4 regions of the Thalassotalea sp. SU-HH00458 genome follow, and region 3 is predicted to be linked to each of the others. Evidence: predicted binding sites of a transcription regulator. Region 3 holds the regulator's gene; each other region holds the start of a gene.

Region 1 (7,816 bases), on a different contig from region 3:
TTCTATCTAAATCCATACCTGAATCTTTTTCAGCTTCATACTCTTCTACAACATCATCTTTTGTTTTTTCTAACACACATTCCAACCTACGGAGAAGCAAAAGAGGCATTATGATTCTATCAAAATCTGAGTGAGTAAAATCACCCCATAAACTGTCCGCTATCTTCCAAATAAAACTTGATAGATTAGATACTTCATTTGTTTTTAATTCTTCGCTCATTTTTAACCCTTTTAATTTTTGTAGCTATCAATGCTGAGAGCAAGTAATAACGCAGTTTAATTTATTCTATAACACACAACGGTAATTGTAAATACATTTGTATGTACAAAAAGCTTTCTTTTAATATGATTTAATTAGACTATTCGCTTATTGATATAGTCAACGAATAGTCATATCCTATTAATAAATATCTCTCAATTTTTTGTCACTTTCATGATTTCAAAATTAATACTTTTCTTTATCGCCCTGGCAGTTTCACTGCCATCATTTGCTACTGTTGTATTATCCATTAACACAGAGTTTTTTTGGGATTCCCAATTACCTCATGATGGGCAAATAGCATTAGGCGCTGTTGGTAATCCTCCTTCAAAAAAACATGTTCAGCTTGAAGCAAATGCTATTGCCTTACATATTCTTTACAACGATGCTGACATCGTTGGTTTAACCGAAATAGAAGGTGAAAATGTCGCCAAACAAATCCTCAACTACTTACCCAAAGAATACAAATTAGTATTCAAAAAAGGCCGTGATAACTTTACTGGCCAAGATGTCGCTATCATCACTCGCTATGATGTGATTGGCGAACCCAACAACTTTAAAGGTATTGAAGGGAGCTATAACGGCACAAAGAAAACCCCTTCTAAAGCACTTGGCATAAAACTTAAAAACAACTCCGAAACATACGATGTCGTTGTTGCTCATTTGATTTCAAAACGTAGTAGTAATGATGACAAACGAGCTGCTCAAGCTAACTCAATTGTTAAGTATTTAAACGGTAAAACTGGCCACCTTATTGTAATGGGTGATTTAAACGATACTCCGGCCTCAATCACTCTTAACCTTTTGACTCAATCTGGACTAAACATTATCAATGAAAACGAATACAGCTATGTTTACCAAAATAAAAAACAACTAATTGATCACATCTTAATTTCTGACTCATTAAAACTTGGCGCTACTTTTAAATCATTTGATTTAGGTGCCATTAGTGATCACAGAGCAGTAATGGCTAATTTAAAAAAGTAGCTATACCTAATCATGTCTAAATTTACTTAATAACGATGTTAATGTTTGTTGAGATTGTTCAAAGTTTGCTTGGTAGCTACTTAGTTTTTTCAATTCTTCATTAACATCCAACTCTTCTATATCTATGTCTTTCATAATGTATTTAGATATATTTAATTCATTATTTTGCTTTCTAATCTCAGGAATGAAAACTTCTTTATATCGTTCATCATCTGCTAATTTTCCTAAGGCCAAGTTAGCAATTAACTGACTATCATCTTCAGATATTTCTACCTGACTCTTTTCAAACACCCCAATTTCACTGGCATCTACAAACTTTATCGGTGATCCAGCAGGTTTGTTCTTGTTAAGAATTAATAAAGCAGGTGCTATAGCTGTTCCATCTAGTATTGAAGCAGGTAAACCTATGACTGCTTCGAGTAATTCGTTCTCAAGTAAATATGCTCGTACCTTCGCATCATAACCTCCACGAAATAGAAAACCTTGAGGCAATAAAATGTAGCCTTTACCAGTATCATTCAGTTTGCTTAATGCTTGCTGTATCCACAAGCTATCACCCGAATTTGCCGAAACTACGTTACCAGTAGGAACTTCGATAAATGGGGATTCAGCTAGCATTCTACGTTCATCTGCACCAAACCTTAGAGAAAAAGGAGGCTCCATGACTGCTAAATCAAATCTATCTTCCATACCATAAGTAGAGCTTGTTAATGAGTCGGTTAAATTCAGCTTAAATGAGAGACCTTCAAGAGTTAGTAAGCGATATGCTGTTACCCAGGTATTCTGATTTTTTTCTTCTAAATACATTTTATTAGCATTAAGTTTTGAAGCTATTCTAGCTAATCCACAAGCCCCATCATAAAGAGACTGGCCATTACAATCACCAATTAAAGCTGTAAAAATCCTTTCCATATTAAGGTTGGATGACATTTCACCATTTATTCGGCCTGTATTTTTATTAAACTCTCTTAGTAGTTGAGCAAGTAAATTAAAATCTTCTACTTTTGATACTAACTCTATAGCTACGCTAATAACCTTTGTATTAACTCTATACTGATCAGGTGCGGCACATACTTCAGCAGGATATTTATTTTCTAATGATTTGCCTGCATCAGTCAGAGCACCTAGTTGTTTTGCCTGCCCGGTATTAACAATTACTTGAAATAACTCTGGAGCTTCTTTTGCGATAAATGCTACATGTGTAAAAAGCTCAATAAGGTGAGTGATTTCCATAGAACCTCGACAACTATCCATTGCTGCCTGTAACTGCTCTTGTAAATTTTTCATTATGCTGCTCCCTTCATTAGTTGATTAATACAAGCGTTAGCTACTTTCTTTTGCTGTACAGCAAGTTTGATAGTAGATTTATATGCCTGGTTGCTTGCATGAAATAATTCTGAAATTTCGTGTTGCTTATCTAATGCTGGTAATTCAATTTCTAATTTTTTTAGATTTGATAAGCTGACATTTTGAATAGCAGCTCCCGTACTAATTGCATTCAACTTGTTTTGACCTGATGTAGAATTAAGGTATGCCACCAAAACTTCACCTACTAATGCATCCTTGTTTGGTCTCAATAAAATAAAGTTCGCTGAAGCAATAACATTAAGGTTTGCTACCTTAGCTGTTACGTAAGCAGCTCTTATTGAGTTTCCTTTTGCAAGAAGTACGACATCACCTTCTTGTAATTGAAACCGCTGAATGTTTTTTCCTTCTTTAATCCTAATGGTCGTTAGCTGCTCCTCTACAATTTCACCATTTAAGTTCAATGAACTTCCGGTTAATAGTTTTGCAGTATTTACACCTTGTTCTTCTGTTTTTTCAAAAAGGGTATTCGTTGCACCAGTTGTTAAGTCACCACATAATAGTTCAATAGTTTTCATGTTACTCTCCTTTCGTTTTGTAAGTACGATCTACCTTGTTGAGGTAATATTAGGGTAAACAATCTAACAAAGCAAGTAGTTTTTTAAAATTTTCTCGTTCGTACTGGTAAAACGATTTTTTCAATACATATGTATGTCCATATAATTAACTATTTAAAACAAACATGATTGATATGAAAGAGTTGTGAGATAATGCATTTACATTTGTAGGTACACAATAAGCTCCTTTCCTAAACATATCAGGTGTAATGACCTTTATTATTTTAAAATAAAAACCTATACTGTACAAAAACACAGTATTATATATTATGAAATTTATACCTATTTACATCGAAGCAGGGATCTCAGGTTTTGAGTCTCCTGCTACAGAATACAAAGAACTAGGTCTTTCTCTAGATCAACTTCTCATTAGTCATCCTAATTCGACTTTTATTGGTCAGGCATCTGGTGAATCTATGATTGAAGCTGGTATCTTTGACGGGGATTTATTAATTGTTGATAGATCGGTAACATTGAAAGACGGTGACATTATTGTCGCCAATTACAATGGCTGTTTTGTTTGCAAAATAATAGATAAGAAACAGGCACTACTATTATCAGCATCACAAAATCATAGCCCGGTAAAAATTAGCAAGGAAGATGATTTCCAAGTTGAAGGTATTGTTACTCGCTCGATACGGCTACACCATAAATCCCCAGAACTAAAATCATGTATGCCTTAGTTGATGCAGTCTCTTTTTACGCAAGTGCTGAAAAGGTATTTGACCCAAGCATCCGTAACAAGCCTGTTGTTGTTCTTACAAATAACGATGGCTGCATCTGTGCTGTTTGCCCAATCGCGAGAAGGTTAGGCATTCCAAAATTCGAACCATATTTTAAAATTAAATGGTTACTTCAAAAACATGGTGTTGTTGTTCGCTCATCAAATTATGAGCTTTATGCTGATTTAAGCGAAAAAATGATGAACGTCATTGGCAGGTTCTGCGATGACCAATACATCTACTCCATCGATGAATCATTCTTGTTATTTAAAAACTACGACAACTTAATCAAAGACTGGCATAAGTATGGTCATGAAATCAGACGAGCCATATGGAAAGAAACCAAATTGCCAGTAGGTGTAGGATTTGGAACGACACCGACACTAGCTAAAGCTGCGAATCATGCGGCTAAAAAATTACCGGGATATAATGGGGTTTCCGTTATTGATTCAAAAAATAGTGCAAAAGAAGTTTTACAGAAGATGGATGTTGGTGATATTTGGGGTATTGGAAGGAAAATATCAAAACGATTAAACCTACAAGGCATTAATAATGCCTTCCAATTTTCTAGGCTAGATCCAAAATCTATTAGGCGTGAATTTAGTGTTGTAACTGAAAGAACATTAAACGAGTTAAACGGCTTGAGCTGCTTGTCTTGGGATGATGTTCGAGAAGATAAACGGGAAATATTTTCGACCAGAAGTTTTGGACAAAGAATAGTGGATAAACATGCGCTTCAAGCAGCCCTATCCAAGCACGGAGCCATCGTTTGCAAGAAAGTGCGTCAACAGTCATCACTAGTAAAAAAGTTGCTTATATTCGCTTCTAGCTCGCCTCATGATGATTTTTACTATAAGCAATCTTTCGTTTATGAGTTCCCTGTAGCAAGCGATAATAGTTGTGATATTTTGAGTGCAATAAGTAGTGTTCTTGATGAAATATTTAAACCAGGGGTTAGATTTTATCGCTGTGGTGTTGGTGCTGTTCAACTTGAAAGCAGACAATTTCAACAATCAGATTTATTCATGCCGGACAATTCAAATCCACAACTAATGAAGTGCCTTGATAAAATTAATAACCGCTATGGCCAAGGTACGTTAAAACTAGGATCAGAAGGTAAGTCAGAAGAATTTCAAATGAGAAGAGAGTTTCTTAGCCCACAGTTCACAAGCAACTGGAAAGATATACCAAAGATAAGATGCTGAGGCATTAAACCAACACTTAACTACTAGGGCGATTTGTAATAATTAGCCCTTAAATGAGTATTTAAACGTCCAAGAAATCACTTTTTTACCTTTTTTATTTTCAGTGTATTTTACTCTTAATGGAGTATTTTTATTGATTTCAATTATAGCTGGTTCCATGATTCTCTTTTTGATATTTGCGTAGAGTTCATAACTTTTTCCTAAGCAAAATGCTGCTCTAAGCCATTCTACGTCTATTGTTCTATTTCCTTTATTATTATCTTCTAGTTCAGCCATGAACAGATCGTATAACCGATACTGATAGTTGTTCTTTAGCCCTACTATCTGTTGTATTGGATACTTAATGCTATTGGCAAGACTTGTTAGATGGGGAACAACAAGAGGGTTAAGTGTGATTTGCCAGCTACCGCGCTTAGGAAGGCTTTTCTTACCAATGATCCAGCGAAACTCTTCTATCGATTTCTCATTGACTGTGCTTTCATCTAAGTCATGAATGATAACGCTTTTATCATAAATAGATTTAATTGCACCACGAAGATCACGAGAAGCCTCGTTAAGTTCCATTCCAAAGATTTTTTGATAATCACCAACTTTTATTTCATAGTCAGTTACATCGAAACTTCCTTGCCCCGGTACATTATTTTCTGCACATTGAACGGCAACAAGATAAATGATTCTACGTTCATCACGAGATAAGTCATAAGTAGCTTCTGTTAAGGCAACACTCTGTCTGACTTCTCTCTTTTTAAGCTGGTTTTTAACTTTAGTGTTACTCATAATTATTACAATGATAGAATCAATGTAATAGATGATAGTTATTAATTACAGGTTGATCAATAAATTAATTTTCAACAAGTGAATAGTTTTTTATACTATGATATTTTGTACATACAAATGAGCGCACTAATAATTAAATTTAATTTATAGTGTAACTATCAATTAGATTTTTTCTAATTTATATATCAGTAAAATTTAAAGTGGCAAGTAAAGTGTAGTGGTAAAAACGTTGTAAAAAACAAAGAAAATCAAAAAATAAAATATACTAAACCTCTAATAAAATACCATAACACTTTGTTTTTATACAAAAATATTTTTTACTACGTTATATTAACGAACTAGTATAAAAACCATGCAAATTACAACGATCCTTATTTATGCGGGCCATTTACAATACTTATACGCAATTCGAAAGATAAATAAACCACTGAAAAATATAGAATAAATAAACAAAACTTACTACACAAACAAAAACCAAAATAAAACGTAGTAAAAGCAGAAAATATATTATTTTGTCAATTTTTTTTCCTTGTTTTTATAGTCACTTAAAAAGCTTACTACAAATAAAAAACTATTACTAACAACAAGTTAAATATTAACAAATACTAATAAAATGAATACTTTAAAAAAACATACTACTATACTATAATATATGGTAATTATTTTTGTGGGCGGCTAAATTATGAGTGTTGGAAAATTTCTTGAGAATATAAAAAACAAAATTGAAAACTCAGTAGAAGCAAGAGATAAATCTCATTATACCCACTTAAGAACTGCATTAAGTAACTTGATGAAGTACGAGCTTACTTCTGATTACACGCTAAAAGATGATCTAACGGTCAACGTAGAAGATACACTTAAAAAGTACAAAGATATTATAACAAAAGAAGGCAAAGCTGATACCAGAGGACCCCTTTCTAAAGTTAGACGATTATCTGAGTATTATATTGAAATAACTGACATTGATTACGATAACCTTTCTGTTTCAGAATTACTTCTTAAGGCATCCAAATTAAAATTTGAATGTGATATCTATGTCGGAACAATTCCAAAGAAAAATAGATTTAAAATAAAAGAGGAAATAACAACATTATCAGAAATATGCTCACTTATTGTCAGAGAGGCTTATGAGTTAGCTCCTGATAGCTGGAATATTGATGATATTGATAACAGAATTCAGCGAAACAATTCAGTATCTATTATAAAAAAATGGTTTACAGGTGAACGCTACCCAACAGCAAAAATTCCAACATCTAGACTCAATAGCATAGAAAAAGCATTAAATTTGCCTGTCGATATATTAGTTAAAAAATCTCGGCAACTTTCCGAACAAAATAATATAAATAAATACGGTGGGAGCAACGAAAACAATAAAAAAACTCATCGCAAAAAAAACTCTTACGTAATAAGAATTTTAAATCCAGAATTTTATCAATTTTACCAACAATACAGTAACTATAAAATCTATGGTGAAAAGCCTGAAGTTAAATACCCTTTAGAAACAGGTAATAAATATACTTTTGGTGAGTCAACAGTAAGAGAGCTTGATTCTAAAGGAAAAGAAGGAAGGTGGACTGCTGGCAATAATGGCAGAAATAGCAGTCTTCAAAGACTTAATTCTCAATTAAGAGCATTTTGCCATTATTGCGTATCTGAAGAAAAAATAGCAGAAGAAGATGTTTCCTTGTCTCACCTAACAGATTCTAAGTTGCTTGAAAGAATGAAATTATGGGTTCAGCGCACTGGTGGTATAGGATATGTTTTATTTGATAGTTTGTTGCTATTGATTAAAGCAACTACTGCAACTAGAGGTTTTTTACGACTATCAGGCAATAAAGGCGATAGATGTACCGAAGAATATTTTGCTGAGCTTGATTACTTACAAGAAGAGATACCAGTATGGTCAAATCATATAAGGGAGCTTAAGGCTAATGTTTCTAAAGA
Region 2 (7,816 bases), on a different contig from region 3:
CTATTTTCTAGTTTTTGTACATATAAGGTATGACTAATTTTAGTTTGTGCGTCTAATTTGCTTACATCTATGGCTTTAATTGTTGCCAGATCCTTTTTAGTGATGGCAAGTTCTTTTAACGTGTTTTCTTCTGAAATATCATTCCACTTGTCGTAATCATCCTTTATGCCTAAATAAGTTTGAAACATAGGATTGCGCATCACACCAGCTTTATATAATTCGTCGAATAATTTATTGGCTTGTGCAGAAGCGTCTAAGTTTGTTTCAGCAACAGACGTTTCAACTTTTGATGCACTTTGTGCAGAATTCTCTTTGGCAGTTTCTTGACTATCATTACACGCGGTTAACATCAAAGCTGATGAAACAGCAACGGCTAATACTGATTTTTTTATCATAGGATCTATTTATTGTTATCAAAGAAGGATTTCATTTTTCCCACAATGACAAGATAAGCGCAAGCTTTTCGGGATTAATTGGCAGAAAATTAAGATAAAAGTAGTAAAGAATGTTGAACGAAGGTGCCACTTAGCACCTTACGTATGTAAATCAGTAGAATTGATGAGCAGTTAAGGTTATGCGTCTAATACCGCGTTCAATCGTGCAAAACCTTGGCTGAGATCGACAATTAAGTCATCAACATTTTCTAAACCTATATGTAAACGAATCAAAGGCTGTTCGTAAGGCCATTGGGTGGCCGTTCGGAGTCTGCCAACGTTAGTATTCGCGAGAATTAAACTTTCAAATCCTCCCCATGAATAACCCATTTTAAAATGATGCATACCGTCTAACAGTGCATTTACCGAGGCTTGATTTCCCCGTGTTAATACAAAAGAAAATAAACCATTACCGCCGGTAAAATCACGTTTAAAAATATCATGGCCCGGACAACTTTCAAACGCAGGATGCAATATCACATCTACTTCATCTCGAGTAGCAAGCCAGTTCGCTACTTTTAAGGCATTGTCTTGGTGCTGTTTTAATCTCACACCTAAAGTACGAATACCGCGCATCGCCAAATATAAGTCATCAGGAGAAGTACATTGTCCCATCAAATAACTGTTTTCACGCAGTTGCTCCCAATGTTCTTCTGTAGCGATAGCGGTACCCAGCATGACATCAGAATGGCCAACAATATATTTAGTTGCAGCTTGAATGGAAATATCAACACCAAAATCAAATGGCTGAAAATTTACCCCTGCCGACCAGGTATTATCAAGCATGACAATACAATTATGTTGATGAGCCACTTTTGCTATGGCAGGTACGTCTTGCACTTCCATGGTGATAGAACCCGGTGATTCTAAAAATATCACAGAGGTATTTTTTTGAATTAACGATTCAATGTCTGCACCGATTAACGGATCGTAATACGTGGTTTCAACGCCAATATTTTTGAGTATTTTGTCGCAGAAATCTCGCGTTGGTTCATAGGCGGTGTCTACCATTAAGATATGATCACCCGTTTTTACAAAGGATAAAATGGCATTGGTAATAGCAGCAGTGCCTGACGGGTAAATAGCACAACCTGCTCCGCCTTCTAATTCGGTCATCGCATCACTAAAAGCAAAAGAGGTTGATGTTCCGCGACGGCCATAAAAGAGTACTTGATTACCGCGATTAACAGTGGCATGTTTCATTTGTTTAACAGAGTCAAAAACAACGGTTGAAGCACGTTCTACCGGTGGGTTAACTACGCCTCGCGTCCATTTTGATTGTCGACCGGCATTTACAAACTTTGTCTCTTTTTTCATCACATGGGTACTCTTTTTAAGCAGAATATCACTAATTAACAGCAAATTGGCCATGATAAAACACAACCATCTAGCCATCTAAATAGCTATTTATATTAATGTTATAACGTGAATAGTTATCAGTTGCACGATATTTTTTATAACGATATTTTATTAATTAAATAAATTCATCTGAGCATCGGTAATTTCAGAAAAACTTGTACCGATAAACGGCAAAATAGCATCGGCGACAGTGGCAAGTTGTTTATCTACGTATACTTGATAATCCAGCGGTGCACTAACATAACCTTTCGCTTGCGGGCCAACCGTAGTTAAGTAGTACTCTATCCAACCTTTGTTTTGAAATTTTAAAGGCTTATTAGCTTTATTATTTATTTCATCAGCTAATCGAGCGGCTTTAATATGCGGTGGCACGTTTTTCACGTATTGATCTAATTTTCGACGGATGCGTTTACGATAAATAAGTAAGTCATCCATTTCACCATTTTTGGTTTTATTAACAAAATCAATAATATAATTTGTTACTTCTTCGCCATTAAAAACTTTTAAATAAAGCTCTCGTTGAAATTTTTTCGCAAGTTCCGTCCAGTCAGTTCGAACACTTTCCAAGCCTTTAAATATTAGCGCTTGTTGGCCATTTTTAATGACTATTCCCGCATAACGTTTTTTTGTTCCTACCTCTAGCCCTCTAATAGTCGGCATAAAGAATTGCGTAAAGTGAGTCTCAAATTCAATTTCTAACTGGCTTTCAATATCAAAGTCAGTTTTAAGTTTTGCTTGCCATTTATCATTAATAAAATGTTGTAATACCTCACCTAAACTTTTACATTCGTCTGGTGTTTTATCATTGCCAACATGGACAAAAATTGAATCTGTATCGCCATAGATCACTTTATAGCCTTTATCTTCTATCCAGCTTTTAGTGACTTTTAATAATTCGTGGCTTCTTTTGGTAATTGAGCCTGATAAACGAGGATCAAAAAATCGGCAACCTGTAGAGCCTAAAATGCCATAGAATGAATTCATAATAATTTTTATTGCTTGTGACAATGCGGCGTTTTGCTCTTTTTTCGCTTTATCACGCTCAAGCCATAATTTGTTAATAATATCGGGGAGAAAGTGTTTATCTCTTGAAAACAACGCTCCGTCAAAGCCTTCAATAGCATTGTCAGGATCGTTTAATCCTTCGATCATCCCCATAGGGTCGATATTAAACGAGCGAATTATACTGGGGTACAAGCTTTTAAAATCAAGCACTAAAACATTTTTATATAAACCGGGGATCGAGTCCATCACATAGCCGCCGGGCGAAACGAGTCCTTGTAAACCATCTCCCATGTTAGGGGCAACATAACCAGCACGGTGTAATTTAGGTAAATATAAATTAGTAAATGCCGCCACTGAGCCGCCTATTCGGTCAACAGTTAAACCTGTTAATTGTGCCCGTAGCATGGCAAAGTCGAGTAATTGAGTTTTATTAAAAATCAAGGTGACTAATCGACAATCTTCTAGGTTATATGCCGCTAATGCTAGCTTATCATGATGAAAATTATCGGTAATTTCTTTGATGCGATTATCAACATCGTCGACTTTTTTCGCTAAGCCTAATAATTCTCGTGCAACGTAATCTAAGGAAAAGCTTGGAAAATTGTATGTAGCGGTTTTTAATAAGTCGATTCCATCTAGAATGATCCTACCATTTACGTCGATAAATTGTTGTTCACTGTTTTGATTTTTACGCCAACGTGGCGCTCGACCATCACGGCCGATCGTAAAGTTTATGCCATACAAATCACATCGTTTTTGTAACAAAGCAAAATCGAACTGAATAACATTCCAACCAATAAAAACATCAGGATCATTGACTTCAATCCACTCAATCAAAGTTTTCAGCAAAGTTTGTTCATCACTTAGCCAAACAATATTCGTCTCAATATCAGAGGCTTGCTGATCGTTTAGCTTTTTTGACTTAGCAAAAGTATTTGGGGAGCCGATCATCAATACTTTTTTTAACGCTTGATTGTTTAGGTTTTCCGAGTAAAGACCAATAGAGTACAACTCTCCTTTCATCGAGCACTCTATATCAAGGGAAACCATAGATAAACAAATGGCGTCAAGCGTTTGTTCAGCCGGTATTGCCCGAGATTTATGAACAAGATGAACAGGAAAGCGACTTTTTCGTTGCCCAGCGGTTAACGATTGCTGATCAGCTAAGGTAAAATGTGCACTGGCGGTAATAAATCGCTCCATTAAGTAGCGATCTTCTGGACGAAAATCGTCTTCATAACATTTTACATCGTGCGTTTTGAGTATCTCTCGCGCACGATAGAATTCTCTCATCGTAGAAAAATAAACAGCTACCACAGGCACTTGCCCAAAGGTTTTAAGCGGTACAGGTTTTATATTTTCGACAATAACGTTATTGTCATTTAACAAATTGCTGGCTTTGCTTTGTTGCTCAGCTTCGACAAAAAATACCGCTTTTTCATGCTTAACCAGAAAATTTCTTACACCATTGTGACTCTTTAACCAGAAAGACAACTCGATACCTTGTTTAGTATCATAGGCTTGGCGCGTTAAAATAAAGCCACTTAAATGAGCCGCGGGTGTGTTTATCGAAGAAATTGTCATGAAAAGGTTCTATTAGTGCCTAATAACCTGTTATTATATACAGCATTGTATGATAAAAATTACTTTATGGATAGTTGGCCAGCGCCTACAACATACTACTTATGTTAACAGATAAGATAAAACAAATAATACGCACGGCTTACAAAACCATTGGGGAAAACCTAACTAATTTTAATCCTAGAAAACAACAAACGTTTTTAATTGCAGAAATTGCTAAAACCCTAGCGGGTGATTACGATAAATCTCGAAAAATCATTACTATCGAAGCAGGAACCGGCACGGGTAAATCACTTGCCTATTCGTTAGGTGCTATTCCATTGGCTTTATCTCGGCAAAAAACCGTTTGTATTTCCACCGCAACGGTTGCACTGCAAGAACAATTAGTGGATAAAGATTTGCCTTTTTTAAAAGAGCATTCAGGATTAAATTTTAATTTTAGTTTAGTCAAAGGGCGACAACGCTACGTATGCCAACAAAAATTAGCAGCGGCAGTTAGCCAACATGACAACCCTCAAGCTGGCTTTACCTTTGCCCAAAAACCTAGTGCTATGGATATCAAGTTATTAAGTAATTTACATAACGCACTGAAAAATAACCAATGGCAAGGTGATATTGATTCTTGGGCAGACCCAATCCCTCACTATATTTGGCAACAAATACAATCAGACAAACATAGCTGTTTAAAAACTTTAGCAGAGCATGCACATTGCCCTTTTCATAAAGCAAGAGAAGCGATGGTAACTTGTGAAGTTTTGGTGATAAACCATAGTTTATTACTCGCGGATCTTGAACTAGGTGGTGGCAGAATATTGCCCGCACCAGAAGACGTTTTTTATATTATTGATGAAGCTCATCACTTACCCAAGGTAACGCGTGACCATTCAAGTGCAAGTGTAACTTTGAAGGGATCCCTTGACTGGCTTGAAAAGTTAAAAGAATTATCTGCAAAACTGTCTAAGTTGATAAAATCACAATCAGTGATCAGTCCATCGATAAAACTTAGCGATGATTGCCAAGACTTAATCGGTGAATTGAATAAAGTAGTAAGCTTTATTGATAATAATCAAGCGTTATATTTTGCGGAACAAGTGGACAAACATAATCGTTTTGCAAGAGAAGATGACAACAGTATTTACCGGTTTGAAAATGGCATAATCCCAAAAAACTTAAAAAATTGGGCGGAAGATTTAACCGAACTCAGTAAAAAATGTCTCACTCAAAGTAATAAGCTTTATAACCTGTTAATGGAGTCGGTCAAAGACGGTGATGTACAAATGTATTTAGCCGAGCCAGCTTTAGCTGAATGCGGTTTTATGATCCAACGCTTAGAAAACTTTCATGCTTTGTGGGCCATGTATGCAGTGTCGGATAACGAAAAAGGGGCGCCGATGGCTCGCTGGATGGAAAAAATCAGCTCAAAACGCCAAGACATTTTATTATCGGCATCTCCTATTGAAGTAGGTTTTACCCTAGAAGATAACTTATGGAGTAAGTGTGAAGGTGCCGTGTTATGCTCTGCCACCATTTTAGCGCTAAATTCATTCGACCATTTTCGCCGACAAGTAGGTTTACAAACCAACGACGGCACACAATATCAAAAAGTAGACTCGCCTTTTGATTATCAAAATAACGCTAAACTGCTGGTTCACCCAATGCAAAATGAACCAAGCGCTCATGAATTTACAGATGAATTAATTAAAGAATTACCTGCCATAATCAAGCAAGACAAAGCAACTTTAGTATTGTTTTCTTCTTATTGGCAGATGGAGCAAGTTGCAAAATCATTGAGAGAAGATCACAAACTTAGCATTCAAGTACAAGGTGAGCAGTCTCGCCAACATATTATCGAACAGCATAAAAAGTTATGTGATGACGACAAAGACAGTATAATTTTTGGTACACAAAGTTTTTCTGAAGGTTTAGATTTACCTGGCAAATATTTAACCAATTTAATCATTACTAAGTTACCTTTTTCCGTACCAACCTCGCCTGTAGAACAAGCTCAAGCTGAATATATAACCACTAAAGGCGGTAACCCATTTATGTCAATTTCGGTTCCAGAAACGTCAAAAAAATTAGTTCAGGCCACAGGACGTTTACTGCGAAATGAGCAAGACACCGGCACAATCACCATTATGGACACCCGATTAGTGTCTAAACGTTACGGTAAAGACTTGCTTAACTCTTTACCGCCCTATCGACGTAGTTAATTTTTATTATCAGTTTGATTAAAAAGTGCCAATTATACACGCTTAGCCATGTTGCATTGACAGCTCTACTTGTCTGGAGTTTGTGAGTGTAACGGCTTAATGTTTCCGGGTATCGAAAAATATTCACGTCCTGATTGTTGTAATTGCTTTGGCACAGCCATAGGCACATGAATACCTATATTAGTTTTTGCGCCGATAATATTATCCAAAATATCACGCCCCTCAGCTGAGTATAAAAACCAATAGGGAGGAAAATTTACCTCCGTTATTTTTTTTCGCCAAAAGCTTCGGTAGGGTAAATAATGATCATCATCAGGATCAGCATCCCCCATATGCATCACGGTCGTGTGTTGACTAGCAGTATCATCAATAGCATGATTTAGCGTCACTCGAAAAACGATATTTTCAACCTCCGCCCGACTCGGCCAGCCGGCATGTGGGATCCTAACGGCATCAATTAGAAACTCACCAATTTTTTGCTGCCATGGTTGATCGCCAATATTTAAATTAACTGAGATAAGCCTTTCGTGACTAATAGTTTTATTCAGCTTTTTTAACTGGGTGTTGATCTTATCAATTGCTTGTTTGGGGCCAACGAGTTTAGTGTTTGTAAAACGTAATAAATAACTAACAACTTCATCGACGGCAAAGTGATCGCGATGTGCATGGCTAATTAAAATCAAATTGATCGCATTAAACGGGGCTGTACCGCTAAAAATATCCCTTTTTAACGTGTCTGGCACCAATTGATATATTCGAATATTGTCATGAAAAAACGGATCAAATAACAGCTTACTGTTTGAAATATTGACAAATAACGCTTCATTGCCTAAGTACTTAACATAAGATTGAAATGTTAATTTTGAAGCTAATACTTGCGATGATTTTCCCTGACTATGTGACGCGTTGTGAGTGGTAGAAACCTGCCCTTTAGTATGAAAATTATGTGCGTATACCTTAAATGCTGATGACATATACAATAGTGATAACATAAAATAGATGATAAAAAAGCGCGATCCAACCAAGGTTAATCGATGGCCATTTTTATTTTCCGTCGGATTTTTTAACAAACGCGTCATAAGTTGTGTAGTCATATTAGCTCTTTAACGATTCAAAAAATTTTAATGAAAATGACCTTTACTGACCATCATATTTTATCGTTAATGATCACAGTAATTTCTTAACAAGTTTATTCTGCCGTAAACACGCGTGAAAGTAATGTAG
Region 3 (7,816 bases):
TAGCTCTGCATCAACATAAAATTGCAGGGCCATTTCGACATCTTCTTGTGCTTTAAGCGGCTGTGAGTTGAAACAAAAACACTCTATTTTTTGAAAATAAATCGCGGCTTTACCAGGCGAAACTGATGGTACAGCTTGCCCAATAATGTCATTGACCGATTCATTTTTCGCATAAAATTTCACTAATTTCATTTCACCAGGATGTACTGTAATTTCGTTTATCATAGGCTCAAACTGCCAAGGTATCCCTTTAGCTGTTCGGCTAATAAATTGCACAGTTATGGTACGGCTTTCATCGATGCCATCTTCATTGACACTAGCAGCGGTAGTCGCCGTTTTACCATTTAACCCGGTGATATCACAAAATACGTCATATAAAGGCACTAAAGCAAAACCAAAACCAAACATTGCAAAAACCACCAACACCAGTTTCTTTACTGTTTTAGTCTTATTATTCGATAATTTTTGGTCTTGCTCTGTACTCATTATATTTTCCTATTGCCCTTTAATATCTTCAGCGTTAGGTGGCGTTTCAAAGGTATGATATGGAGCTGGACTTGCGACCGTCCATTCCAAACCTTCAGCACCGTCCCAAGGTTTCGCGTCAGCTTTTTTACCGCCCTTAATACACTTAATAACAACCACTAAGAATATTATTTGTGATAAACCAAAGGCAAACCCGCCAATACTTACCCACTTATTAAAGTCAGCAAATTGCAACGCATAATCAGGTATACGACGAGGCATACCCGCTAAGCCTAAGAAATGCATTGGGAAGAACAGAATGTTCACTGAAATTAACGAACACCAAAAATGTGCCTTACTCAATCCGTCGTGATACATATGTCCAGTCCATTTAGGTAACCAGTAATAAGCCCCGGCATAGATGGAGAATAATGAACCTGTCACTAATACATAGTGAAAATGAGCTACAACAAAATAGGTATCATGATATTGGAAATCAACCGGTGTTAACGCCAACATCAATCCTGAGAAACCACCAATGGTAAATAAAATAACGAAGGCAATCGAAAATAGCATTGGCACTTCAAACGTCATAGCACCGCGCCACATAGTCGCAACCCAGTTAAAGACTTTCACACCCGTTGGCACCGCAATCAACATAGTACAATACATGAAGAATAGTTCACCGAATAACGGCATGCCGGTGGTGAACATATGGTGAGCCCAGACAATAAACGATAAGAAAGCAATTGAAGCTGTGGCATAAACCATTGAGCTATAGCCGAATAAACGTTTACGAGCAAATGTAGGTATGATGGTTGATACAATACCAAATGCCGGCAAGATCATGATGTAAACTTCAGGATGACCAAAGAACCAAAAAATATGCTGGAACATTACTGGATCACCACCACCAGCGGCGTCGAAGAAACTCGTACCAAAATAGGTGTCAGTTAATAGCATAGTTACAACACCAGCTAACACCGGCATTACCGCAATTAATAAATAGGCCGTAATGAAAAATGTCCAAACAAATAATGGCATTTTCATGTAAGTCATACCTGGGGCACGCATATTCATGATGGTTACAATGACGTTAATTGCCCCCATAATCGATGAAACACCCATAATATGTACAGCAAAAACAAAGAATGCGGTACTTCCGTTAGAGTATGTTGTCGAAAGTGGTGCGTAGAACGTCCAACCAAAGTTAGGTGCTCCTGATTCCATAAAGAACGAAGCAATAAGAATGGAAAATGCAAAAGGCAAAATCCAAAAACTCCAGTTGTTCATACGTGGTAAAGCCATATCTGGCGCACCAATCATCATAGGTATCATCCAGTTAGCAAAACCGGTGAAAGCCGGCATAATCGCGCCGAATACCATGATCAAACCGTGAACAGTAGTTAATTGGTTAAAAAAGTCGGGTTCAACAAATTGAAGTCCTGGTTGAAATAACTCAACACGGATCATCATTGCTAATGCACCACCAAATAATAACATGATGAATGCGAACCATAGGTACAAAGTACCAATATCTTTGTGGTTAGTCGTATACAACCAACGTTTTATACCCGTCATTTTGTGATCATGGTGATCATCGTGCTCATGCGAGTCGTGAATAGCTTCTGTAGTCATTATTCTGCCTCCTTACTTAGCACTTGCAGCAATATCTGCGGGTTGAACAACATCACCGGTATTATTACCCCAAGCATTTCGCTCAAAAGTAATGACGGCAGCAATGTCGGTTTTAGACAATTGAGCACCAAAAGCGGCCATACTTGGATTTTTCTTACTGCCATTTACCACCATATCAATGTGTGCATTAACATCACCTGTAGTAATTGGGCTACCGATTAATGATGGAAATGCTGGTGGTAAACCTGCACCAGTAGACTGATGACAAGCTACACAAGCCGTGTTGTAAACTTTCTCGCCTTTAGCCATTAATTCATCAAGTGTATATTCTTTAGATAAGTCTTCTGCGGGTGCAGCAGAAACAGCTTTACTCACTTTCTCAACGACTTTTTCAACAGTAGTCGCAGCTGAAGAAGCAGAACCGCTAGTCGCTGATTTAACATCAGCCGCTTGTACAGTATCACCTGTGTCATTGCCCCAAGCGTTTCGCTCGTAAGTAACAACCGCAGCAATTTCTTTCATGCTAAGTTGTTTGCCATAACCTTGCATACCGGTTCCGGCTTTACCATTGAAAACGATATCTATATGGTCAGCAACACTGCCCGTTGTCGCAACAGGACTGCCTTTAAGCGCTGGAAACGCAGGAGGTAAACCTAAGCCTGTAGGTTGATGACAAGCAGCACAATAAGCCGTGTAAGTAGTTTCACCTAATTGCATTAATTCTTCTTTAGAGAGTGAAGCATTTAAAGAAGCAGCCTCTGCAGCAGCGGCATTAGCGATTAATTCATTTTGTTCATCAATCCAACGGGCGTAGTCTTCTTCCGATTTAACTTCAACGACAATCGGCATAAAACCATGATCTTTACCGCAAAGCTCAGCACATTGGCCTCTATATATTCCTGGCTCAGGTACTATCGCCCATGCTTCGTTGATAAAACCAGGGTTAGCATCTTGTTTAACGGCAAAATCTGGCACCCACCATGAATGAATCACATCATCAGAAGTGATCAAAAAGCGAATTTTTTTATTAACCGGTATCACCAAATGTCTATCAACCTCTAAAAGATAATTTTCACCTTTTGTTTCGCCAACACCATTTTGGTTTTCATATTGTCCACGAGGAGTCGATAAAACAGAGTAAAACTCAATGTCTTGGTCAAAATATTTATAGTGCCATTTCCACTGAGAGCCAGTGACTTGAATAGTGATATCAGAATTATCGTTATTTTCCATGCTAACGAGTGTTTTCGTTGCGGGTACCGCCATGCCGATTAAGATGACAATAGGGATAACTGTCCACAGAATTTCCACCTTGGTACTTTCATGAAAAGTTGCTGGCTTTACCCCCTTTGATTTGCGATGGAACATGATTGACCAAAACATCGCCCCAAAAACCACAACACCAATTGCAGTACAAATATAAAGCGCAAACATATGAAGACCATATACTTCCTGACTTATATCAGTAACACCTTTGGTAAGATTTAACTGTTTATCTGCCCAAGCCATACTAGGAACTAATAGCCCTAGGAATAGCCAACTTAGGTTACGTCTCTTCACTCGACATCTCCTCCACCCTTTCTAAGTTTTAAAATCTTTAATATCATTAAAAAACGAATATCTTGATTTCTTTTAGTTGTTTTTGTTGTTATTTTTTCTGGCTATTTTTTAACCACTTAAAGTGCGCCTTATTATTATTTTTGTTCAATTTCTGTCCTAGAATTACTTAAATCTTGATCTAGGTCAATTCTTAATTTTCTTTAATAAAAGTAAAAACACTAACAATTACAATAGAGTATCAACTCTAAAACGTTAAAAAGTCCATTTTATATAGCCTGACGCCATAGGCTAAAAATCAAGCAATTGCTCTAATAAAATAATATCAGGTAGAAATGAGGGTGAATATTTTTTAATCAAAAAACAATCTAGTTTGAGAATACTAAGATTAAATAAGAATTATTCTTTATAAAAGTTCGGCTAAAGCATGAAAAGTGACAAAAAGTAAAAAATTGCTGACTTTTATTAAAAAGAGGAGAACAAAAGTCAGCAATATGGAAAAGTTAAATTTACATCCAGTCGGCAGAACGAATAACTCCTACAGCTATGCCTTCAACATTAAAATGTTGCGAAGTTAAATCAACTTTTATCGGTGAGAAATCTTCATTTTCAGCGTGAAGATAAACAACATTTCCTTCACGTTTAAATCGTTTTACCGTTACATCTTCATCAATTCGCGCAACAATCACTTGGCCATTTTGCACGTCAGTCGTTTGATGTACCGCTAATAAATCACCATCGAGAATGCCTATATCTTTCATACTTTCGCCATTTACTCGCAATAAATAATCCGCTGCAGGGTGAAATAAATTACCGTCAATTTTATAGTTATCTTCAACATGTTCTTGCGCCAGAATAGGTTCTCCTGCCGCAACACGACCAATTAACGGTAAGCCTTCTTCTTCAGTAAACTGTTCCGCTAAACGAATACCGCGCGACGTGCCAGGTAGCATTTCGATGTAACCTTTTTTAGCGAGTGCTTTTAAATGCTCTTCGGCGGCATTGGCAGATTTAAAACCGAAAAAATCGGCAATTTCAGCGCGCGTGGGTGGCATACCCGTTTGAGAAATATTTTCTTTAATAAGATCAAAAATTTGTTCTTGGCGTGGTGTAAGTGGTCGTAGGTTAGTCATTCGACAATTTCCTGTATATACTGACAGTTATAACTGTTAGTATATACAGGCTGTAAATAAACGCAACCCTGACTAGTCAAGTAAAAAACTTAATCGAGATATCAGACATAATGCTATATAAATGAATGAGATAAAAACCTCTCTATTCGCCATTGGTTATTATATCTGAAAGCAAAATCAGCTATGCTTAGCCAACGTTTCACTTAAAAATACGAGCCACGTGAAAGCAGAATTTCATCATAGTATTAATGATATTGCCAAAAACCAATGGCAAGCCGTAGAAAACTCTTTATGCCCACTGATGCATTATGAATTTTTCAAAGCGCTTGAAGATAGTACGTCTATTTGTATTAAGACTGGTTGGCAGCCTCATCATTTAACCTTATCTACTGATAAAACAATTCAAGCAATTATCCCGTTATATATTAAACAACACTCATGGGGCGAGTATGTGTTTGACTGGGACTGGGCACAAGCTTATCAGCACAATGGTTTAGATTATTATCCCAAGTTAGTCAGCACTATTCCTGTTACCCCCATTCCAAATGACAAGCTCCTAAGCGAAACGGTTGATTATCTGCAAATCATAAAAGTACTGATTGAGTATTGCCAGCAAAATGATATCAATAGCTGGCACTTGTTGTTTATTCCTGAAATTTCTCAAGCTGCTCAAGAAAAGTTACCTGATGACGTATATCTTCGCCATACGGTTCAGTTTCATTGGTTTAATCGTCAATATCAAAGTTTTGACCATTTCCTTTCAACATTTACCGCCAGAAAACGTAAAAACACCTTAAAAGAACGCCGTTCAATTGCTCAACAAGATGTTCAGGTTAAGCGGTTTGTCGGTAAAGACATTACCAAGAAACATTTAGATTACTTCTATTTAACTTACCAATTAACTTATTTAAAAAAAGGTCATCAGCCGCACTTAAGCTATGCTTTTTTTCAACAAATTTTTCAAACGTTACCGGATAATATTTTACTGGTAATCGCGAGTCGAGATGATCAATATATTGCTTGTTCATTGTTCTTTTATGATCATCAGCATTTATATGGTCGTTATTGGGGCTGTAGTGAATCAGTGAAAAATCTTCATTTTGAGCTTTGTTATTATCAAGGCATCGAATTTTGCATTGCTAATAAATTAGCGATGTTTAATCCAGGCACACAAGGTGAGCATAAAATACAACGAGGTTTTGAAGCCGTATTGACCTATTCTTATCATTGGATCAAACATGAACACTTCAAAACGCCGATAAAAAATTACTGCCAACAAGAACGAGTACAACTAAAGCGTTATCAAAAGCAATGTTTAGCGGCATTACCGTTTAAACAAAGCTAACGCGTCAACAAAAGGAAATTAGGATGGAATTAGCATTTTCTCAGGCCTGTGAAAACAACAAGTCTGCCATTTTATCAGTATTAAATCAGGCGTTTAGTACCACAAACAAGGTGCTTGAAATAGGCTCTGGCACGGGTCAACATGCCGTACATTTTGCTAAACATTTACCACAACTAATTTGGCAAACCAGTGATCTTGCCACCAATCATTTTTCTATCCAGCAAAGAGTCATTAACAGCGGTTTAAACAATATTCGCGCGCCTATTACCCTTGATCTTACTGAAGACTGGTCTTTTACTAACGACAACAGTACGCCTTTTTTTGATGGTATTTTCACTGCCAATACCCTGCATATTGTGAGCTGGCCACTAGTACAACGCTTTTTCACAGGCGTTGGCAATAATTTAGCGAAAGACGGAACCTTATGTATTTACGGACCATTTAACTACCAAGGTAAATTTACTAGCGCAAGTAATCAACAATTTGATACGTGGTTAAAAGAACGTGATCAACTCAGCGGTATTCGTGATTTTGAAGCCATAATTACCTTGGCAAATGCTGCCGGTTTTTCTTTAATCACCGACCACACTATGCCGGCAAATAACCGTTTATTAGTATTTAGAAAATGCGAATAAATAATTAGCAACGAATTAAAAAAAACGGCACTTTCAACGAGCCAAAGTGCCGAACTAGGTTAAACAAGCATTTCTTTTACGTTTTCACTAACAATTAATTCACCTTCCGTCAGCGCTTGAATTTCTTCAATAGAAACCCCTGGCGCATATTCTAATAAATGAAATTTACCTTGATGAATTTCTAAGTAAGCTAAGTCGGTAAGCACCTTTTTAATACAATTTTTACCTGTAAGCGGCAAAGTACAATTGGCGAGTAATTTAGAATCTCCATGCTTTGAAGCATGTGTCATGGTAACAATAATATTATCAGCACCGGCCACTAAATCCATTGCGCCCCCCATGCCTTTGATTAACTTGCCAGGGATCATATATGAAGCAATATTGCCATTCACATCCACTTCAAAGGCACCGAGTACTGTTAAATCAACATGGCCACCGCGGATCATGGCAAATGACTCAGCACTTGAAAATACAGACGCTCCGGTTGCCATAGTAACCGTTTGCTTACCGGCATTTATTAAATCGGCGTCAATTTCATCTTCCGTAGGAAATTGTCCCATGCCCAGAAGGCCGTTTTCTGATTGCAGCATAACCTCCATATTTTCAGGAATATAATTCGCCACTAAAGTAGGAATACCAATCCCTAAATTAACGTAATAACCGTCTTGTAATTCTTGAGCAACGCGCTTTGCCATTTGTTCTCGAGTTAACGCCATTTTTATTCTCCTGACTCTTGCTGCGAAGGACGAATCGTTCGCTGTTCAATGCGTTTTTCAAAGGTGCCGACAATCAGACGGTCGACATAAATACCTGAGGTATGAATTTGGTCTGGATCAAGTTCACCTGGTTCAACGATTTCTTCAACTTCAACGACCGTGATTTTTCCTGCGGTTGCCGCCATTGGATTAAAATTACGCGCTGTTTTGCGATAAACTAAGTTGCCGTATTTGTCCGCTTTCCACGCTTTGATAATCGCGAAATCACCTTTTATGCCCTCTTCCAGCAAGTATTCTCTGCCATTAAAAGTACGTACTTCCTTACCT
Region 4 (7,816 bases), on a different contig from region 3:
TGTTCCGGGCACAGAGATAGGCAGCATGCCGTAAGGAGGAATAGTGTCTCGGTCTAACGCGTTAATGTCAGATTTTAACTGTTTTAAACTTAATAATTTGGGTGATCGGCCACTGGCATTAAGACCATAAAGTTTTTGTGATTTGGCATGCCAAACAATGGCATATAAATCACCACCAATCCCATTACCAGTGGGTTCCATTAATCCTAACGCGGCATTCGCAGCAATGGCAGCATCGATAGCATTACCACCTTTTTTTAATACCTCGAGACCAATTTGACTCGCAAGCGGCTGACTTGTTGCCACCATACCATGCTGTGCAATAACTTCAGAACGCGTGGCAAACGTTTTACCCGTGACTCTATCTGCATTTGCCATGACAGTTGTTATAGGTAGCCCGCTACCAATTGAAATAAAGACAAATACCCGTGTTATTATTTTACTTAATGTGCGATTTCTCATTAGTTATCTCATCAGTTGGTAGCAATTCAAATTATTATTTTAACTAAGCCGTTACGTTACTCTACTAAAATTACCATATAAATCCCGCTACTATATGTAAAGCAGCTTCATCTTAAAAATAATGGTTTTCATCTGATAAAGCCTTGCTCAGGCCATAGAAAAATTATAGCGTAAGCAATATAAATCATATCAAAAATAGTAAGCTAGGAAGACAAAATGACAATCAGTAAAAGAAAGTTTCTCAAGCTCAGCACAGCGGCAATGGCCACCTTATCAATAGGAAAGGTGGCCAGTTCATCGCCTTATAATACGGCGAATCAAGCGAGTAATGATTTTGGAAAAAAAACGCTAACCAATATCACTGATACTGTTTCCCCTATTACTGTTAAAGAGCGCTTAAAACGTATCGAAAAAGCGCAACAGTTAATGAAGCAACATAATATATCGGCAATGGTCATAGAACCTGGGGCGACGATGGATTATTTCTCAGGTATTCAATGGTGGAGAAGTGAGCGACTGACAGCGTTAGTTATCCCTCAAGTCGGTGATGTTGCGGTTGTCTGTCCATTTTTTGAAGAGCCCAGTATTCGTGAAACTTTAGCTGTTGGGAATGATGTCAGAGTATGGCAAGAACACGAAAGTCCTTTTGAACGCGTCAAACAAATTTTAAACGATAGAAACATTAAAGCCGGCAATGTCGCCTTTGAACATTCTGTTAGATACTTTGTATTACAAGAAGTGATGTCGTTATTGCCAGCCATGCATGATGTTAGTGCCGATGTTATTACACGTGGTTGTCGAATGATTAAAAGTGATCATGAATTACAATTAATGCATAAAGCCAATGAAATTACCCTTTCTGCTTATGAACACGTTTGGTCAAACCTTGAATTAGGCATGACACAAGCTGATGTTAAAACCTTGATGCATAAAGCTCAAGCAAGCTTAGGCGGTAGTGGTATTTGGAATATGGCTTTATTTAACCAAGCCAGTGCTTATCCGCATGGCACCAAACAGAAACAAACATTAACGGAAGGCTCTGTAGTATTAATGGATTGCGGCTGCAGTGTTCATGGTTATCAATCGGATATCAGCCGAACTTTTGTTTTTGGTGACGCGAGTGCAGAGCAAAAGAAAATTTGGCAAACCGTTAGACAAGGGCAAAGCATTGCTTTTGAAAAAGCACAACTTGGCACAGAAGCCGGTTTAGTCGATGATGCCGTGCGCCAATATTATGAAACTTTAGGATTAGGGCCAGATTATAAATTACCCGGTTTATCACACCGAACAGGCCACGGTATAGGTATGAAAGGCCATGAAGGCATTAATTTTGTGCATGGTGAAAAAACTAAACTGGCTAAAGGCATGTGTTTTTCAAATGAACCGGGGATTTACTTACCAGAAAAGTTTGGCGTAAGACTTGAAGATTGTCTGTACATGACAGAAACAGGCCCTCAATGGTTTACTATTCCGCCAGATTCAATTGATGCGCCAATTGGCAAGTTAGCAAAACTACAGCCCGTAAAATAAGCTAAAGATAGCCAGTTTTAACGGTTAACTTAGTAAAGCCAATATTTCACACTGAAGCAGCAACTCACTAAAACATATGGCTCAATAATTTGGGTCATATGTTATTTATCAATTTATAAACAACTACATATCTAATTTTTTAAAGTGATTTATATACAAATGAATAAAAATAACGCTAGTCACAAACCGTTCGGTTGGTTAATATAGCTTTATCGGATGAAGAGGTTTTCGTTATGAGAGATGCAGAGCAAACACGTCAGAAAATTTTAGAAGTTAGTGCCGATGAAATCCATCACAATGGATTCACCGCTACGAGTCTTTCTATCATCCTTAAACGCTGTAATATTTCTAAAGGCTGTTTATATCACCATTTTGAAAACAAGATGGAGCTGGGCTATGCCGTCTTTGAAGAGATCTATACGCCGATGTTTCTATCAATGTGGGCACCAGCTGTTGAAACTGACGATCCTATTGAAAGCCTTTGTGATTTTTTTGAAAATATGTCTAAAGAAATGAGCTGCGACGAAGTTGTATGTGGTTGTCCTCTCAATAATTTGTGCCAAGAAATGTCGGGGATCGATGAAGGATTTCGTTTAAGAATTCTTAATATGCAACAACAGCTCAATCACTTAATTGCCGTAAACCTGCAACGGGTTGCAAGCCAATTAAGAGACAACTTAGATTTTAATCAAGTGGCTTATTTTATTGTTTCTTGTTTCCATGGTTCGTCAAGTTTGAGCAAGAGTGCGAAAAACAAGGAGTTGTTTAGTAAGGTCAATGCCGAATTGTGCAATTACATCCGTCAATTAAAAAAATAACTTCCATCTTATAGTCACACCTAGATAGCTATATTCTCTTTACGAATAACAAAGTAGAAATTAAATATGAAAAAAACATTTACAGACCGAATGGTCGGTATGTAGAATGCACTATATTAACTCACTGCAATTTCAAAGGTCACATTGTGAAAAAATTTACGGCTCTAGTTATTATATTGTTAGCTTTCAATCTACAAGCAGCTAATCAACCACAATTATCGCCCTATCAAGAAATTAAATCGGTAGGTGAAAAGTTATTTGGGCGCATAGCGAGTAGTCAGCAAGAATTGACAAAATTTCCGGAATTAATGCGTGAAATTGTAGAACAAGAGTTAATCCCTTCTGTGGATTACAAATATGCTTCATACAAAATTTTGGGTAAGCACTTAAAAAGCTCAACCAAAGAGCAACGAAAGAACTTTACTGAATCTATGCGTCATTACTTAGTTAGAACATACGCAAACGCCTTAAATCAATATAAAAATCAGAAGGTTATTTATGAAAAAGGCACTATCAAAAGCACCGCCAAAATGGCCTCAGTTAATGCAACCATAGTAGATAATAACAAGCCAGATATTCACCTGACTTTTCAAATGCGAAAAAACAAAAAAACAGGTCAATGGAAAGCATATGATTTAATTGTTGAAGGCATTTCATTATTAAGCAGTAAGCAAGCTGAATTTAAAGGCCGAATCGCCAAATATGGTATTGACCAAGTAACGCTAGAATTAGCGTCAATTACTAAGTAAGTTTTGACGATAATTAGGCCTTTAAACAAAGAATAAACTATTAAATTTAACCACTACAAGCCCACAATTTATAATGTGGGCTTTTCATTACGGTTATTTTTTAGCGTCTATTGAAAATTGAAATACTAAGAACGAAAGTCTGGTGTGTGAGATCACGGTAAAATGGTGATACCTCACTTTCTCTAGCAAAGTAAGGTAGAGCATTTTAAATATTCATAAACCAATCGTAATCTGCTTTACTCCGTAATTTTTGTGATAAATAAAGGCCGAGTTCTTTGAGCTGACTTTTATTAGAATACTTAGGTGTTAATCTTTTAAGTTCGGTCAATGCTTTTTGACTATCCCCTGTGCCATCCATTGCAAGTACATAGGTATAGGCATACTGTGGGTTTTGTGAAGCAAGGTGAATTGATTTAGCAAAGTATTCAATCGCTTTAGCAAGCTTTTGTTGGCGAACAAGATGTAAGCCATAAGAGTAAGTAAGCGCACCAGATAACGGGTTATTCTTCATTCCTTGACGAAGCACTGAACTCACTAACGATGAGCGTTGTTGACTTCGGTATAAATCAGCTAAGTTTATATAGCCCACATCAAAATATGGCTCTATCTTTATTGCTTGCTTGAGTGAAGCTTCTGCGCCTAAGGTATCGTTAACTTCTAACGCTATCACGGCTTGATTAATGCGTCCTTCTCCTCTCCAACTGTTTACCTCGCTTGCTTTAGTTAATTCTTCAAACGCTTTTGAAAATGAAGTTTGGTTTTCGCTGGAAATTGTCGTTGACACCAAACTCTTCGCTGCTGCCACCCTAATTGCTTTTAACTTATCGTTTAACAACGGGCTAAGGTGTTTTTCTCTCTCAACTGGCGATAGTAACAACCCAACTTTTGCTGCACTTAAACGTAATAGTGCTTCACTGTTTGTGAGATAAGGTACTAGTTTATTTGCAGGTATAGATTGCGTCGTGTAACTCAGCATTTGTAAAGCGCTGGCGCGACGTTTGAATTTACTAAACCCTAGAGAAATCGAGGGTTAGAAAAAGAATGGCGGGACGGAGACAGTCGTAAAATAAAGCCAATATATTGATTTAAAACGAATAATATAAAAAAATTAAAGCCCAGTGTTACATCCAGTGTAACCAAAAAACAAAGTCACCTCTATTTCGATATAAACCGATTTAAATAAAACCTAATATCCCTCTCTACATTACTCTAGCTATAGTATCAAAAAAAGAACCAATCACTACAATTAAAAATATCAAACATAGAACCAACAATTAAAAACAAATAACTATCATTCGTACTTCAATTACTATCAATAACAATGCTGTTAAATAACTTAACAAAACCACAATCATTATTTATACTGTATACATTTACAGCATAGGTGCATTATGAAAGTTATCCCAATATTTGCAGAAGCTGGCATCAGTGGTTTTGAATCGCCAGCAGCTGAGTACAAAGAACTAGGTTTATCACTTGACCAATTATTAATTAAACACCCAAACGCTACCTTTATTGGTCAGGCTAACGGTGACTCTATGCAGGATGTTGGTATTTTTAATGGAGACCTATTAATAGTAGATAGGTCATTAACGGCAAAAAATGGCGACGTTATTGTCGCCAATTACAATGGTTGTTTTGTATGTAAGTTAATTGATAAAACACAAGCCCTTTTGCTTTCAGCTTCAATTCACTACCCTCCCGTTCATATAAAACCTGAAGACGAGTTTCAACTTGAAGGTGTAGTCACTCGCTCAATTAGATTACATCAGAAGTCACCTGAAATATCTTTATGTACGCATTAGTAGATGCCGTATCTTTTTACGCCAGCGCAGAGAAAGTATTCGACCCCAGCATACGAAATAAGCCCGTTGTTGTACTAACCAATAACGATGGCTGTATTTGCGCTGTATGCCCAATTGCGAGACGTTTAGGTATTCCTAAGTTTGTGCCCTACTTCCAAATTAAAAGCTTCTTAAATAAACATGGCGTTGTTGTAAGGTCATCTAACTATGAGTTATATGCTGATTTAAGTGAGCGCATGATGAACACCATTGCTAGGTACTGTGATGATCAATACATCTATTCTATTGATGAATCTTTTTTAGCGTTTAAAAATTACGATAGTTTAATTCGTGACTGGCATAAATACGGACATGAGATCCGCAAGGCTATTTGGAAGGAAACTCGCTTACCTGTGGGTGTAGGCTTTGGTACAACCCCTACCCTAGCTAAAGCGGCTAATCATGCTGCAAAAAAGCTTAGTGGTTTTAATGGTGTTGCTGTTATTGATAACAACGAATCAAGTAAGAAAATACTTAAACGGATGGAAATTACTGATGTTTGGGGGATTGGAAGCAGATTAGGTAAGAAACTTAATCTATTGGGGATTAACACGGCAGAGCAACTCGCGCAGCAATCAGCACATAATATGAGAAAACAATTTAGTGTCGTTGTAGAGCGAACAGTTAATGAATTAAACGGCATACCATGTTTATCTTGGGATGAAGTAAAAGCACCTAAACAAGAGATATTTTCAACACGTAGTTTTGGTCAAAGAATAACGGATTATCAATCACTCATGTATGTACTAGTTACACACGGTTCGACTGTTGGTAGGAAGTTGCGCCAGCAACATTCATTGGTTAAACGCCTACTTATCTTCGCTTCAAATTCACCACATGATAACCAGTACTATAAAAAGTCTATTGTGTATGACTTTCCTATAGCAACAAATAACAGTAGTCAAATAGCATCAGCTATTAGTATTGCATTACATGACATTTTTCAAACAGGAATTTGCTTTTATCGTTGTGGTATTGGTGCTATCAGCCTTGAAAGTCAACAATACCAACAACCTGATTTATTCACGCCTTTGCAACCAAGCCCTTTAATAATGACTTGCTTTGACAAAGTGAATCAACGCTATGGTCAAGGCGCTATGACATTAGCGAGTGAAGGAAAAGCAGAAAAATGGCAAATGCGCCGTAGTTTTCTATCTCCGAAATATACAAGTTGCTGGCGAGATATACCTAAGATAAATTGTTAGTTGAAGAATTAATATAAAATACATGTTCTTTATATTATCATTTTATATATTTAAAAAAACACCTAAAAAGTACCACTTTATTAAATGCAACTACTAAATTCCTACGAAGATCGTAACGAAGCTGAAAAAGCTGAAACGTTGATTACTGGTGAGAAGCGTCTTGCTAGTGAGCGAGATGGAACAGAGACCATTTACAACTTATTTGGTGTCGCTAACTGGGGTAACTTTTATAAATTGAATATGTTCAACTTGCCTGAATTACAAGGGCTTGTAGAACTGAAGAATAAAAATCAGACTTACGATCAGTCTAGGCATAAAGAAATATTATCAATGCTCAAGTACGCTGCAAACTCATTTGAATTAACAATACCTGAGCATTGGCAGTAGTTAATTATATATTTACCTTTAATTGAGGTAATTCGTACAGGGTAGAACGTATTACACTTCCCTCAAAGCCAATCTTCTTTAAATGAGCTTGATACACTTTAAATAGTTCCTGGTCTATTCGTGGATCAAATACAACTTGATCTATTAATTTGTAAGGGTCTATTTTTACACTGTATAAGGGTTCCCCTTGAGATGATTTTTCATATATACATATTATTCTTACTTCATTTTCATGAGAGAACTCTTTTCTCTTAAATAATAATGTTTTGGCGAACCCTACCGTTTTATTGCTTACAAGTTGTTTCTGCATTTCAATGCGATTTTCAGCACGAAGAATTAAATCTTTTTGACTTTGATAAGCTACTTTCCCTATAAAAATTTGTTGTGGGTTAATCTCATAATTGAGTTTAAACGAATCATTCAACTTTCCTATCGTAGTACGTATTTTGACACCAGTGATGTTGGGCGAATATATTCGCCACATGGCATCAGATTCACGAGTTTCAGACCAACATTGCCCATAAATATGTTCTCGCACGTCAAATGTGAATGTTGTACCATTCTCGTTGACAGCAGTAGCGTTTAATATGTAGTTTTCAAATGGGTCATCCCATGCACTTGGTTTAACGAGAGTCAGTTCTTTTTTTGTAAATAATTCCAATAGCCTTTCAATTGAAAAAACTCTATATAATTTTTTATTTTCTAGCGACTTGCTTTCATCAAACCCTATGCAGTTTTCTTTGCTCATTTAAGCAACCATACCCCTAATTATTTTCTCTAAATAAACATCCTTTCCATCTTCCATGAATACCACATTGGCA

Evidence for each region. Region 3 encodes LexA, which represses DNA repair genes until DNA is damaged. Its sites were predicted from a motif close to TACTGTATNNNNATACAGTA; they were not measured.
Region 1: a site for LexA is predicted at 3,409-3,428, ahead of ABXH06_RS17585 (LexA family protein). Genes of this name have one in related genera too.
Region 2: a site for LexA is predicted at 4,408-4,427, ahead of ABXH06_RS17200 (DNA polymerase II). Genes of this name have one in related genera too.
Region 4: a site for LexA is predicted at 4,921-4,940, ahead of ABXH06_RS10985 (LexA family protein). Genes of this name have one in related genera too.

What each region holds. Positions count from the first base shown of each region.
Region 1 covers NZ_BAABWW010000016.1:17,767-25,582, forward strand. Annotated here, with positions in the region: gene ABXH06_RS17565 (type I restriction-modification system subunit M) at 1-220, opposite strand, end outside; gene ABXH06_RS17570 (endonuclease/exonuclease/phosphatase family protein) at 434-1,246, shown strand; gene ABXH06_RS17575 (N-6 DNA methylase) at 1,253-2,533, opposite strand; gene ABXH06_RS17580 (restriction endonuclease subunit S) at 2,533-3,129, opposite strand; gene ABXH06_RS17585 (LexA family protein) at 3,438-3,851, shown strand; gene ABXH06_RS17590 (Y-family DNA polymerase) at 3,839-5,095, shown strand; gene ABXH06_RS17595 (RepB family plasmid replication initiator protein) at 5,138-5,872, opposite strand; gene ABXH06_RS17600 (hypothetical protein) at 6,555-7,816, shown strand, end outside.
Region 2 covers NZ_BAABWW010000014.1:56,761-64,576, reverse strand. Annotated here, with positions in the region: gene ABXH06_RS17210 (DUF885 domain-containing protein) at 1-395, opposite strand, end outside; gene ABXH06_RS17205 (cystathionine beta-lyase) at 573-1,751, opposite strand; gene ABXH06_RS17200 (DNA polymerase II) at 1,905-4,382, opposite strand; gene dinG (ATP-dependent DNA helicase DinG) at 4,484-6,592, shown strand; gene ABXH06_RS17190 (MBL fold metallo-hydrolase) at 6,658-7,686, opposite strand.
Region 3 covers NZ_BAABWW010000005.1:119,215-127,030, reverse strand. Annotated here, with positions in the region: gene ABXH06_RS09350 (cytochrome c oxidase assembly protein) at 1-486, opposite strand, end outside; gene ctaD (cytochrome c oxidase subunit I) at 496-2,103, opposite strand; gene coxB (cytochrome c oxidase subunit II) at 2,116-3,612, opposite strand; gene lexA (transcriptional repressor LexA) at 4,170-4,793, opposite strand; gene ABXH06_RS09330 (GNAT family N-acetyltransferase) at 5,014-6,138, shown strand; gene ABXH06_RS09325 (DUF938 domain-containing protein) at 6,162-6,773, shown strand; gene ABXH06_RS09320 (CoA transferase subunit B) at 6,833-7,489, opposite strand; gene ABXH06_RS09315 (CoA transferase subunit A) at 7,492-7,816, opposite strand, start outside.
Region 4 covers NZ_BAABWW010000006.1:159,268-167,083, forward strand. Annotated here, with positions in the region: gene ggt (gamma-glutamyltransferase) at 1-462, opposite strand, end outside; gene ABXH06_RS10965 (M24 family metallopeptidase) at 679-1,992, shown strand; gene ABXH06_RS10970 (TetR/AcrR family transcriptional regulator) at 2,226-2,810, shown strand; gene ABXH06_RS10975 (MlaC/ttg2D family ABC transporter substrate-binding protein) at 2,957-3,559, shown strand; gene ABXH06_RS10980 (tetratricopeptide repeat protein) at 3,765-4,535, opposite strand; gene ABXH06_RS10985 (LexA family protein) at 4,951-5,364, shown strand; gene ABXH06_RS10990 (Y-family DNA polymerase) at 5,352-6,608, shown strand; gene ABXH06_RS10995 (hypothetical protein) at 6,693-6,995, shown strand; gene ABXH06_RS11000 (DUF2971 domain-containing protein) at 7,000-7,743, opposite strand; gene ABXH06_RS11005 (DEAD/DEAH box helicase family protein) at 7,744-7,816, opposite strand, start outside.